DNA from 2 places in the Streptomyces nidicola genome. Region 2 is predicted to be linked to the other one. Evidence: riboswitches for the same ligand, from Rfam matches in the RefSeq annotation. Region 2 holds a riboswitch; the other holds the start of a gene.

Region 1 (4,648 bases), 4.2 Mb from region 2:
TCGTTGACGCACCCCCTGTGACTGCCTACCGTCGACAAGGCAGGTCAATGAGGAGGTCGGCGTGAGAAGCAGCGGCGACGGTACGGCGACGGGCGGTCCGTACTTGTTTCACGGCAGCGCGGCCGATCACACTCCGCAGCGCCCGCAGGCCGTGCCTGTGGTGGCGGGGAACAGCGGCGAGGCCGCTTCCGAGCAGGTGGGATACCGGGGGCCGACGGCATGTGCGGCGGCCGGCATCACCTACCGGCAGCTCGACTACTGGGCCAGGACCGGCCTTGTCGAACCCAGTGTGCGCTCCGCGTACGGATCGGGGACACAGCGGCTCTACAGCTTCCGGGACGTCGTCGTCCTCAAGGTCGTCAAGCGGTTCCTGGACACGGGCGTCTCCTTGCAGAACATCCGGACGGCCGTGCAGCACCTGCGCGAGAGCGGCTTCCGGGACCTGGAGCGGATGACGCTCATGAGCGACGGCGCGACCGTGTACGAGTGCACGTCGCCGGACGAGGTGCACGATCTGCTCCAGGGCGGCCAGGGGGTCTTCGGGATCGCCGTGGGCGTGGTCTGGCGGGACGTGGAGGCCGCGCTCTCGCAGCTGCACGGTGAGCGCGTGGACACCGGCGAGACCATCGTGCCGCCGAACCCCACGGACGAGCTCGCGAGGCGGCGGGGCAGGGCCGTGTGAGGTCCGTACGGCCGCGTTGTCAGTGGCGTAGGGCAGCATCAGTGATGTGAGAACCGCGCCCACCATCCTGCATCTCGACATGGATGCCTTCTACGCCTCTGCGGAGCAGGCGGCGAAGCCGAGCCTGCGCGGGAAAGCGGTCGTCGTGGGCGGGCTCGGTCCGCGTGGTGTCGTGGCCACGGCGTCGTACGAGGCGCGGAAGTTCGGGGTGCACTCGGCGATGCCGATGGGGCAGGCGCGCAGGCTCGCCCCGCATGCCGCCTATCTTGTGCCGCGCTTCCGGCTCTACCGGGAGATCAGCGAGCAGGTGATGGGGCTCCTGGCCGCCCTTTCGCCGCTCGTGGAGCCGCTGAGCCTGGACGAGGCGTTCGTCGATCTGGAGGCCGGTGAGGCGGCCTGGGACGCCGCTTCGGCGGAGGCCGTGGGGCATCGGCTGCGGGCAGACATCCGGCGTGTGACCGGACTGACCGGGTCGGTGGGGCTCGCCGCGTCCAAGATGCTCGCGAAGATCGGCTCGGAGGAGGCGAAGCCGGACGGGCTCGTGCTCATACGCCCCGGTACCGAGCGGGCGCTGCTCGGGCCGCGGTCCGTGCGGATCCTGCCCGGCGTCGGGCCCGCGACGGCGGATCACCTGCGGCGGGCCGGGATCCTGACCGTGGAGGAGATCGCGGGGGCCGGCGAGGACGAGCTGGTGCGTCTCCTCGGGAAGGCGCACGGCAGCCATCTGTACGAGATGGCGCTGGCCCGTGACGAGCGGCCGGTCGTCGCCGAGCGGGACTCCAAGTCGGTATCGGTCGAGGACACGTACGACGTGGACATCCATGACCGGGTGCGGGTCCGGATGGAGGTGCGCAGGCTCGCCGGCCGGTGCGTGGAGCGGCTGAGAGCGGCCGAGCGCTCGGGGCGGACCGTGGTGCTCAAGGTGCGGCGCTACGACTTCTCGACGCTGACGCGCTCAGAGACGCTGCGGGGGCCGACGGACGATCCCGGGGTGGTGCGGGAGGCCGCGGCGCGGTTGCTGGAGAGCGTGGACACGACCGGCGGCGTGCGATTGCTGGGGGTCGGCGTCAGCGGGCTCGCCGACTTCACGCAGGAGGACCTGTTCGCGCAGTTCGCCGCCGCCGAGGAAGCGGCCGCGGAGGAGGCGGCGGCCGAGGAGCCGGAGGGGGATGCGGTCGCGGCCGAGCCCGTGGAGGCCGCCGAGCCCATCGAGCGGCGATGGCTGGCCGGGCACGATGTGCGGCATGCCGAGTTCGGGCCCGGGTGGGTGCAGGGGAGCGGGTTGGGGCGGGTGACCGTGCGGTTCGAGACGCCGTATGCGGTGGTGCCGGGGCGGGTGCGGACCTTCCGGGTCGATGATCCCGAGCTGGAGTCGGCGGACCCGCTGCCGCTGGTGGAGGGCGCCGAGGTTCAGGTCGGGTCGTCCTCCGCTCCCGCGACCTTGCCGAACGTGACGTCGGGGGACTGAGGGGCCGTGATGTCCAGACCGTAGTGGTCGTAGAGCTGGAGCTCCTGCTCGGGGGAGAGGTGGCGGCCGACGCCGAAGTCGGGGGAGTCCTTGATCAGGGAGCGCTCGAAGGGCACGTGCAGTGTGCCGTCCGTGAAGTCGCTGGGTTCGAGTGGGACGAAGGCATCGCGGCTGAACAGGCCGGTTCGTATCGCGGCCCACTCCGGCACGCCCGTGGCGTCGTCGAGGTACACCTCGTCGATGGTGCCGATCTTGGCTCCGTTGCGGTCGAACGCCTTGCGGCCGATCAGATTGCGCGGATCAACATCGGTCTGCACGGGCCCTCCAACTGATCGCGATGATCGCAACTCGTCTGTAAGCACTACGAAAGAGCACATTGCGGAAGGCGGCCACTCGGGGGCTGCGGCCAAGTAGCCGCTGGTAGGCTGGCGAGTGGCTGCTGACCCCGTGCGGGAGAGTCTTCCGACAGTAGTCGGGGGCGCCGAAGGAGCAAATCCTCCCCGGAATCTCTCAGGCCCCTGTACCGCACGGACGAGGTCACTCTGGAAAGCAGGGCGGGGTGCACGGTTTCCGCTCTCACCGACGGTGCAAGCCGGTGTGTTCCGTGTTCTCGCGGGGTGGGCCGGTGAAGCTCTCAGGTTGAGATGACAGAGGGGGAGGCCGTCCGGGTACCCGCGCCGTGGTGCCCCTCGTAGGTCGCAATGACCAGGAGGCCTCCGCCAATGACCGCCAACCGTATTCCGCTCTCGCAGCTGGAGCGAGGAATCCCCTTCGAGCAGCGCCACATCGGCCCCGATGACGCCGCTCAGGCCAAGATGCTCGCGCAGGTCGGCTACGGCTCGCTGGACGAGCTGACCGCGGCCGCGGTGCCCGATGTGATCAAGAGCGCCGAGGCGCTCGACCTTCCGGCCGCCCGCAGCGAGGCCGAGGTGCTCGCCGAGCTGAAGTCGCTCGCCGAGCGCAACCAGGTGCTCGGCTCGATGATCGGCCTCGGCTACTACGGGACGTTCACGCCGCCCGTCATCCTGCGCAATGTGATGGAGAACCCGTCCTGGTACACGGCGTACACGCCCTACCAGCCGGAGATCTCGCAGGGCCGTCTCGAGGCGCTGCTCAACTTCCAGACCATGGTCGCCGAGCTGACAGGACTGCCGACCTCCGGCGCCTCGCTGCTCGACGAGGGCACGGCCGCCGCGGAGGCCATGGCGCTGTCGCGCCGCGTCGGCAAGGTCAAGAACGGCGTCTACGTCGTCGACGCCGACGCCCTTCCGCAGACCATCGCCGTCATCGAGACGCGTGCCGAGCCGACCGGCGTCGAGATCGTCGTCGCCGACCTGAGCGAGGGGATTCCCGCCGAGGTCGCCGAGCGCGGTGTCGTGGGCGTGCTCGTGCAGTACCCCGGTGCCTCGGGTGTCGTGCGGGACATCAAGCCCGTGATCGACCAGGCGCACGAGCTGGGCGCCATCGTCACCGTCGCCGCCGATCTTCTTGCTCTTACGTTGCTGACCTCGCCCGGTGACCTCGGCGCGGACATCGCCGTCGGTACGACGCAGCGCTTCGGTGTCCCGATGGGCTTCGGTGGTCCGCACGCCGGATACATGGCCGTGCGCGAGAAGTTCGCGCGCTCGCTGCCGGGCCGCCTGGTCGGTGTGTCCGTCGACGCCGACGGGAACAAGGCGTACCGCCTCGCCCTGCAGACCCGTGAGCAGCACATCCGCCGCGAGAAGGCGACCAGCAACATCTGTACCGCGCAGGTGCTGCTCGCCGTCATGGCCGGCATGTACGCCGTGTACCACGGGCCCGAGGGCCTGAAGTCCATCGCCCGGCGCACCCACCGCTACGCCACCGTGCTCGCCGCGGGGCTCACTGCGGGCGGCGTCGAGGTCGTGCACGGCGCGTACTTCGACACCCTCACCGTGCGGGTGCCGAGCCGGGCCGCCGAGGTCGTCTCCGCGGCGCGCGAGGCCGGCGTCAACCTGCGTCTCGTGGACGCCGATCACGTCTCGCTCTCCTGTGACGAGACCACCACACGGGCCCAACTGGGCGCCGTGTGGAGCGCGTTCGGTGTCGAGGGGGACGTCGAGGCGCTGGACGCCGAGGCGGCGGACACGCTGCCGGGCGGGCTGCTGCGCGAGGACGACTACCTGACGCACCCCGTCTTCCACCAGCACCGCTCCGAGACGGCGATGCTGCGTTACCTGCGGACGCTCGCCGACCGCGACTACGCGCTGGATCGCGGCATGATCCCGCTGGGCTCCTGCACGATGAAGCTCAATGCGACGACGGAGATGGAGCCGGTCACCTGGCCCGAGTTCGGCCAGCTGCACCCCTTCGCCCCCGCCGAGCAGGCGCAGGGCTACCTGACGCTCATCCGTGAGCTGGAGGAGCGGCTCGCCGAGGTCACCGGCTACGACAAGGTGTCGCTGCAGCCGAACGCCGGCTCGCAGGGTGAGCTCGCCGGTCTGCTCGCCGTCCGCGGCTACCACCGGGCCAACGGG
Region 2 (4,648 bases):
TCGACGCGCTCGTCCGCCTTCTCCACGTCGACGGTGCGCGGCGAGTCGCCCTCGAGGCCGAGCAGCACCGCCTTCGGGGTGCCGTGTCCGTGCCCGGTCGCGCCCAGCGAGCCGTACAGCTCGGCGCGTATCGAGGCGGTGTGGGCCAGCAGGCCCTCGTTCTTCAGGCGCCGCGCGAACATGCGGGCGGCGCGCATCGGGCCGACCGTGTGCGAGCTGGACGGGCCGATGCCGATCGAGAACAGGTCGAAGACCGAGATGGCCACGGTGGGACTCCAAAGGTGGTGGTAGACGCCGTTGTCTGCCGGGCTGTGCATGGTGGCTGTGCATGGAACGGGGCACCGCGCTCACTGATGACTGCTTGTTCCAGTGTGCGCGGTGCCCCGACAGGACGTACCTACGAAAGGGTACGTAATCCGGGCCGAATTACTTCAGGCCGGGGTACAGCGGGTGCTTCTCGGCCAGAGCGGTCACCCGGGCCTTGAGCGCCTCCGCGTCGTAGGACGGCTGGAGCGCGAGCGCGATGACGTCGGCGACCTCGCGGAAGTCCTCGGCCCGGAAGCCGCGGGTGGCGAGGGCCGGGGTGCCGATCCGCAGGCCCGAGGTGACCATCGGCGGGCGCGGGTCGTTCGGGACCGCGTTGCGGTTGACCGTGATGCCGACCTCGTGGAGCCGGTCCTCGGCCTGCTGGCCGTCGAGCTCCGAGTCGCGCAGGTCGACGAGGACCAGGTGCACGTCGGTGCCGCCGGACAGGACGTTGACGCCCGCCGCCCGCGACTCCGGGGTGGTCAGACGCTCGGCGAGGAGCTGGGCGCCCTCGATCGTGCGCGCCTGGCGCTCCTTGAAGTCCTCCGAGGCCGCGACCTTGAAGGAGACGGCCTTGGCCGCGATCACGTGCTCGAGCGGACCGCCCTGGAAGCCCGGGAAGACGGCCGAGTTCAGCTTCTTCGCGAAGTCCTTGTTGCGGGCGAGGATGATGCCGCCGCGCGGACCGCCGAGCGTCTTGTGCGTCGTGGACGTGACGACGTCGGCGTACGGGACCGGGTTCGGGTGCAGGCCCGCGGCCACGAGGCCCGCGAAGTGCGCCATGTCGACCCACAGGTACGCCTCGACCTCGTCGGCGATGCGACGGAACTCGGCGAAGTCCAGCTGGCGCGGGTACGCCGACCAGCCGGCGATGATCACCTTCGGGCGGTGCTCCTTGGCGAGCCGCTCGACCTCGGCCATGTCGACCAGGCCCGCGTCGTCCACGTGGTACGGGACCACGTTGAACTGCTTGCCGGAGAAGTTCAGGCGCATGCCGTGCGTGAGGTGGCCGCCGTGCGCCAGGTCGAGGCCGAGGATCGTGTCGCCCGGCTTGGCGATGGCGAAGAGGGCGGCCTGGTTCGCGGAGGCGCCGGAGTGCGGCTGCACGTTCGCGTACTCGGCGCCGAAGAGCGCCTTCACGCGGTCGATCGCGATCTGCTCGGTGACGTCGACGTGCTCGCAGCCGCCGTAGTAGCGGCGGCCGGGGTAGCCCTCCGCGTACTTGTTGGTGAGGACCGAGCCCTGGGCCTCCATGACGGCGGCCGGAGCGAAGTTCTCCGACGCGATCATTTCGAGGGTCGACTGCTGGCGCTTCAGCTCGGCGTCGACCGCGACGGCGACCTCGGGATCGAGCTCGTGCAGGGATTCGTTCAGTACGGACATCGGTGGGGTCAGCTCCCGGAGAACTCGGTGTACTCGTCGGCGGAGAGCAGGTCCTTCGGCTCGTCGGCCAGCCGGACCTTGAACAGCCAGCCGCCCTCGAACGGGGCCGAGTTGACCAGGGCCGGGTCGTCGACGACGTCCTGGTTGATCTCGGTGACCTCGCCGTTGACGGGGGAGTACAGGTCGGAGACCGACTTGGTCGACTCGAGCTCGCCACAGGTCTCGCCCGCGGTCACGGTGTCACCGACCTCGGGGAGCTGGACGAACACGATGTCACCGAGCGCGTTCGCGGCGTGCTCCGTGATGCCGATCGTGGCGACGCCGTCCTCGACGGCCGAGAGCCACTCGTGCTCCTTGCTGTAACGCAGCTGCTGGGGGTTGCTCATGATGCGAATTCTCCTGTACGCGGGAAGGTGCTGGTGACGGAGGGGGCGCCCGGACGGGCGGGGGCTACTTCTGGCGCTTGTAGAACGGCAGGGCCACGACCTCGTACGGCTCGTGCTTGCCGCGGATGTCGACACCGACACCCGCCGTGCCCGCCTCGGCGTGCGCGGGGTCCACGTACGCCATCGCGATCGGCTTGCCGAGCGTCGGGGACGGGGCGCCGGAGGTGACCTCGCCGATCACCTTGCCGTCCACCACGACGGACATCCCGGCGCGCGGGACGCGGCGGCCCTCGGCGATCAGGCCGACGAGCTTGCGCGGCGGGTTGGCCTCGGCGCGCTCGGCGGCGGAGACCAGCGCGTCGTGGCCCACGAAGTCAGCCCCGTGCGAGGTCTTCTCGAACTTCACGACGCGGCCGAGACCGGCGTCGAAGGGCGTGAGGTCGGTCGTCAGCTCGTGCCCGTACAGCGGCATGCCCGCCTCCAGGCGCAGCGTGTCCCGGCAGGACAGGCCGCAGGGGACGAGGCCGTACTCGGCGCCCGCCTCGGTCAGCGCCTGCCACAGCTTCTCGGCGTCGGCGGGGGAGACGAACAGCTCGAAGCCGTCCTCTCCGGTGTAGCCGGTGCGCGCGATGAGCGCCTCGACACCGGCGACGGTGCCGGGCAGACCCGCGTAGTACTTCAGGCCGTCAAGGTCCGCGTCCGTGACGGACTTCACGATCGCGGCAGAGGTCGGGCCCTGCACCGCGAGCAGCGCGTACGCGTCGTGGTCGTCGCGGACCTCGGCGTCGAAGCCGGCGGCGCGCTCGGTGAGGGCGTCGAGTACGACCTGCGCGTTGCCCGCGTTGGCGACGACCATGTACTCGGTCTCGCCGAGCCGGTACACGATCAGGTCGTCGAGGATCCCGCCGTCCTCGCGGCAGATCATCGTGTAGCGGGCGCGGCCGGCGCCGACGGAGCCGATGTTGCCGACGAGGGCGTGGTTGAGCAGGTCCACGGCCTGGGGCCCGGACACCGTGATCTCGCCCATGTGGGAGAGGTCGAAGAGGCCGGCCCGCGTGCGCACGGCGTTGTGCTCGTCGCGCTCGCTGCCGTAGCGCAGCGGCATGTCCCAGCCGGCGAAGTCGGTCATGGTCGCGCCGAGCGAACGATGCAGGGCGTCCAGTGCGGTGGTGCGGGTCATAGCTGGTCTGCTCCCAGGGGCATGACGGCGATGGCGGGGTCTCGCGTACGAGACGTCCTCCCCATCTGTCATCGGAACCTGAGAGGTTCGCCCCGAGGGGGCTTGCACCTTGGGTGGGGGCGCCGTGTCACAAAGGCGCCCCACTTTTCAGATCTGCCTCGCCCGCGCGGTACGGGGCCTGAGAGATTCAAGGGAGGAACTTGCTCCTTCGGCGTCCGGGTACTCGTCGTTCCCGGAACTCTCCCGCGCGGATTCAAGCGGCCGGTATGCAGTTGCGCGCACATCATTGCATGCCCGTCCGACAGGGAAACCCCTTGAGGGGCATTACCTTCTCTTTACACTTGAGGGGCAAGGGTGACGTGACCGCAGCGGGGAGGACGATCACGGTGCACAAGGCAGTGGCGGGGGCTTATGCGGTGTCTGCTTCGGCGCCGGTGGTGGCAGGGGTGCGGATCCCCGGTCAGCGCTCGGTGCGGGACCTGCGCGGCCGCCGCGGTCACACGCCGCGCAGGCTCGCGTTCGCGGCGGGCGACCTCGTCGTGCTCTCCGGCCTGCCGGGCAGCGGCAAGTCGACGCTGATGCGGCGGGCCGTCACGGAGATCCGGATCGATTCGCAGGACACCCGCGAGCGCTGGGCCGCTCGCATGCCGCGCTACCTGCCGTACGCGCTGTACCGCCCGCTGGTCCGCGTCGCGCACTACGTGGGGCTGCGCCGGGCCATGCGCTCGGGCGTGAGCGTCGTCGTGCACGACTGCGGTACGCAGGCGTGGGTGCGCCGCTGGGTGATCCGCACGGCGCGGCGGCGCGGGGCCGCCGTCCACCTGATGCTGCTCGACGTACCGGCGGACACGGCCCTGGAGGGGCAGCGGGACCGCGGCCGCGGGGTGTCCCGGTACGCCTTCGCCCGGCACCGCCGCGCGGTGGGCGCGCTCGTCAGCTCGACGGAGCGGGGAGACCTGCCGGCCGGGATGGAGTCGGCGGTGCTGCTCGACCGGTCGGCGATGGAGGCGCTGGGAGGGATCACGTTCGGCGACTGACGCGGTGCCTGCCCGGTAGGACACCGGTGCCCGCCCGGTAAGCGGAAGGAACCGCACCGTGTCCCCATGTGTGTACGAGTTAAGGTCGGGCGGGCACAGCAGCGGGCAGAACAGCAGAGGTTGATGGCAGTCATGGAGTTCCCAGGCACCCAGGAGCCGGGTCACGGTCACGCCCAGGGGCACGAGGGCGGCTACGCCCACCCCGCGCAGGGCTGGCCCGCCAACGAGTTGGAGCAGGTCCTCGCGGCGGCCCTCGGCCAGGAGGCGGGGAGCTCGGCGGGTGGCCGGATCGTCGAGGTGCTCGGCCGCAGCCACGTGTGGATACCGCTGCCCAGGGGCGGTTCGAACGCCAGCAG

Evidence for each region. Region 2 has a riboswitch for glycine ahead of gcvT (glycine cleavage system aminomethyltransferase GcvT). Riboswitches for the same ligand answer to the same signal wherever they lie in the genome.
Region 1: another riboswitch for glycine. It lies ahead of gcvP (aminomethyl-transferring glycine dehydrogenase); the one in region 2 lies ahead of gcvT (glycine cleavage system aminomethyltransferase GcvT).

What each region holds. Positions count from the first base shown of each region.
Region 1 is NZ_JBNBPI010000001.1:7,529,586-7,534,233, forward strand. It holds gene ACOKM3_RS34010 (MerR family transcriptional regulator) at 62-682, shown strand; gene ACOKM3_RS34015 (DNA polymerase IV) at 729-2,150, shown strand; gene ACOKM3_RS34020 (PRC-barrel domain-containing protein) at 2,093-2,467, opposite strand; glycine riboswitch at 2,591-2,686, shown strand; gene gcvP (aminomethyl-transferring glycine dehydrogenase) at 2,873-4,648, shown strand, end outside.
Region 2 is NZ_JBNBPI010000001.1:3,359,957-3,364,604, reverse strand. It holds gene ACOKM3_RS15235 (L-serine ammonia-lyase) at 1-266, opposite strand, end outside; gene glyA (serine hydroxymethyltransferase) at 427-1,689, opposite strand; gene gcvH (glycine cleavage system protein GcvH) at 1,698-2,075, opposite strand; gene gcvT (glycine cleavage system aminomethyltransferase GcvT) at 2,140-3,255, opposite strand; glycine riboswitch at 3,311-3,412, opposite strand; glycine riboswitch at 3,413-3,511, opposite strand; gene ACOKM3_RS15215 (AAA family ATPase) at 3,672-4,292, shown strand; gene ACOKM3_RS15210 (enhanced serine sensitivity protein SseB) at 4,425-4,648, shown strand, end outside.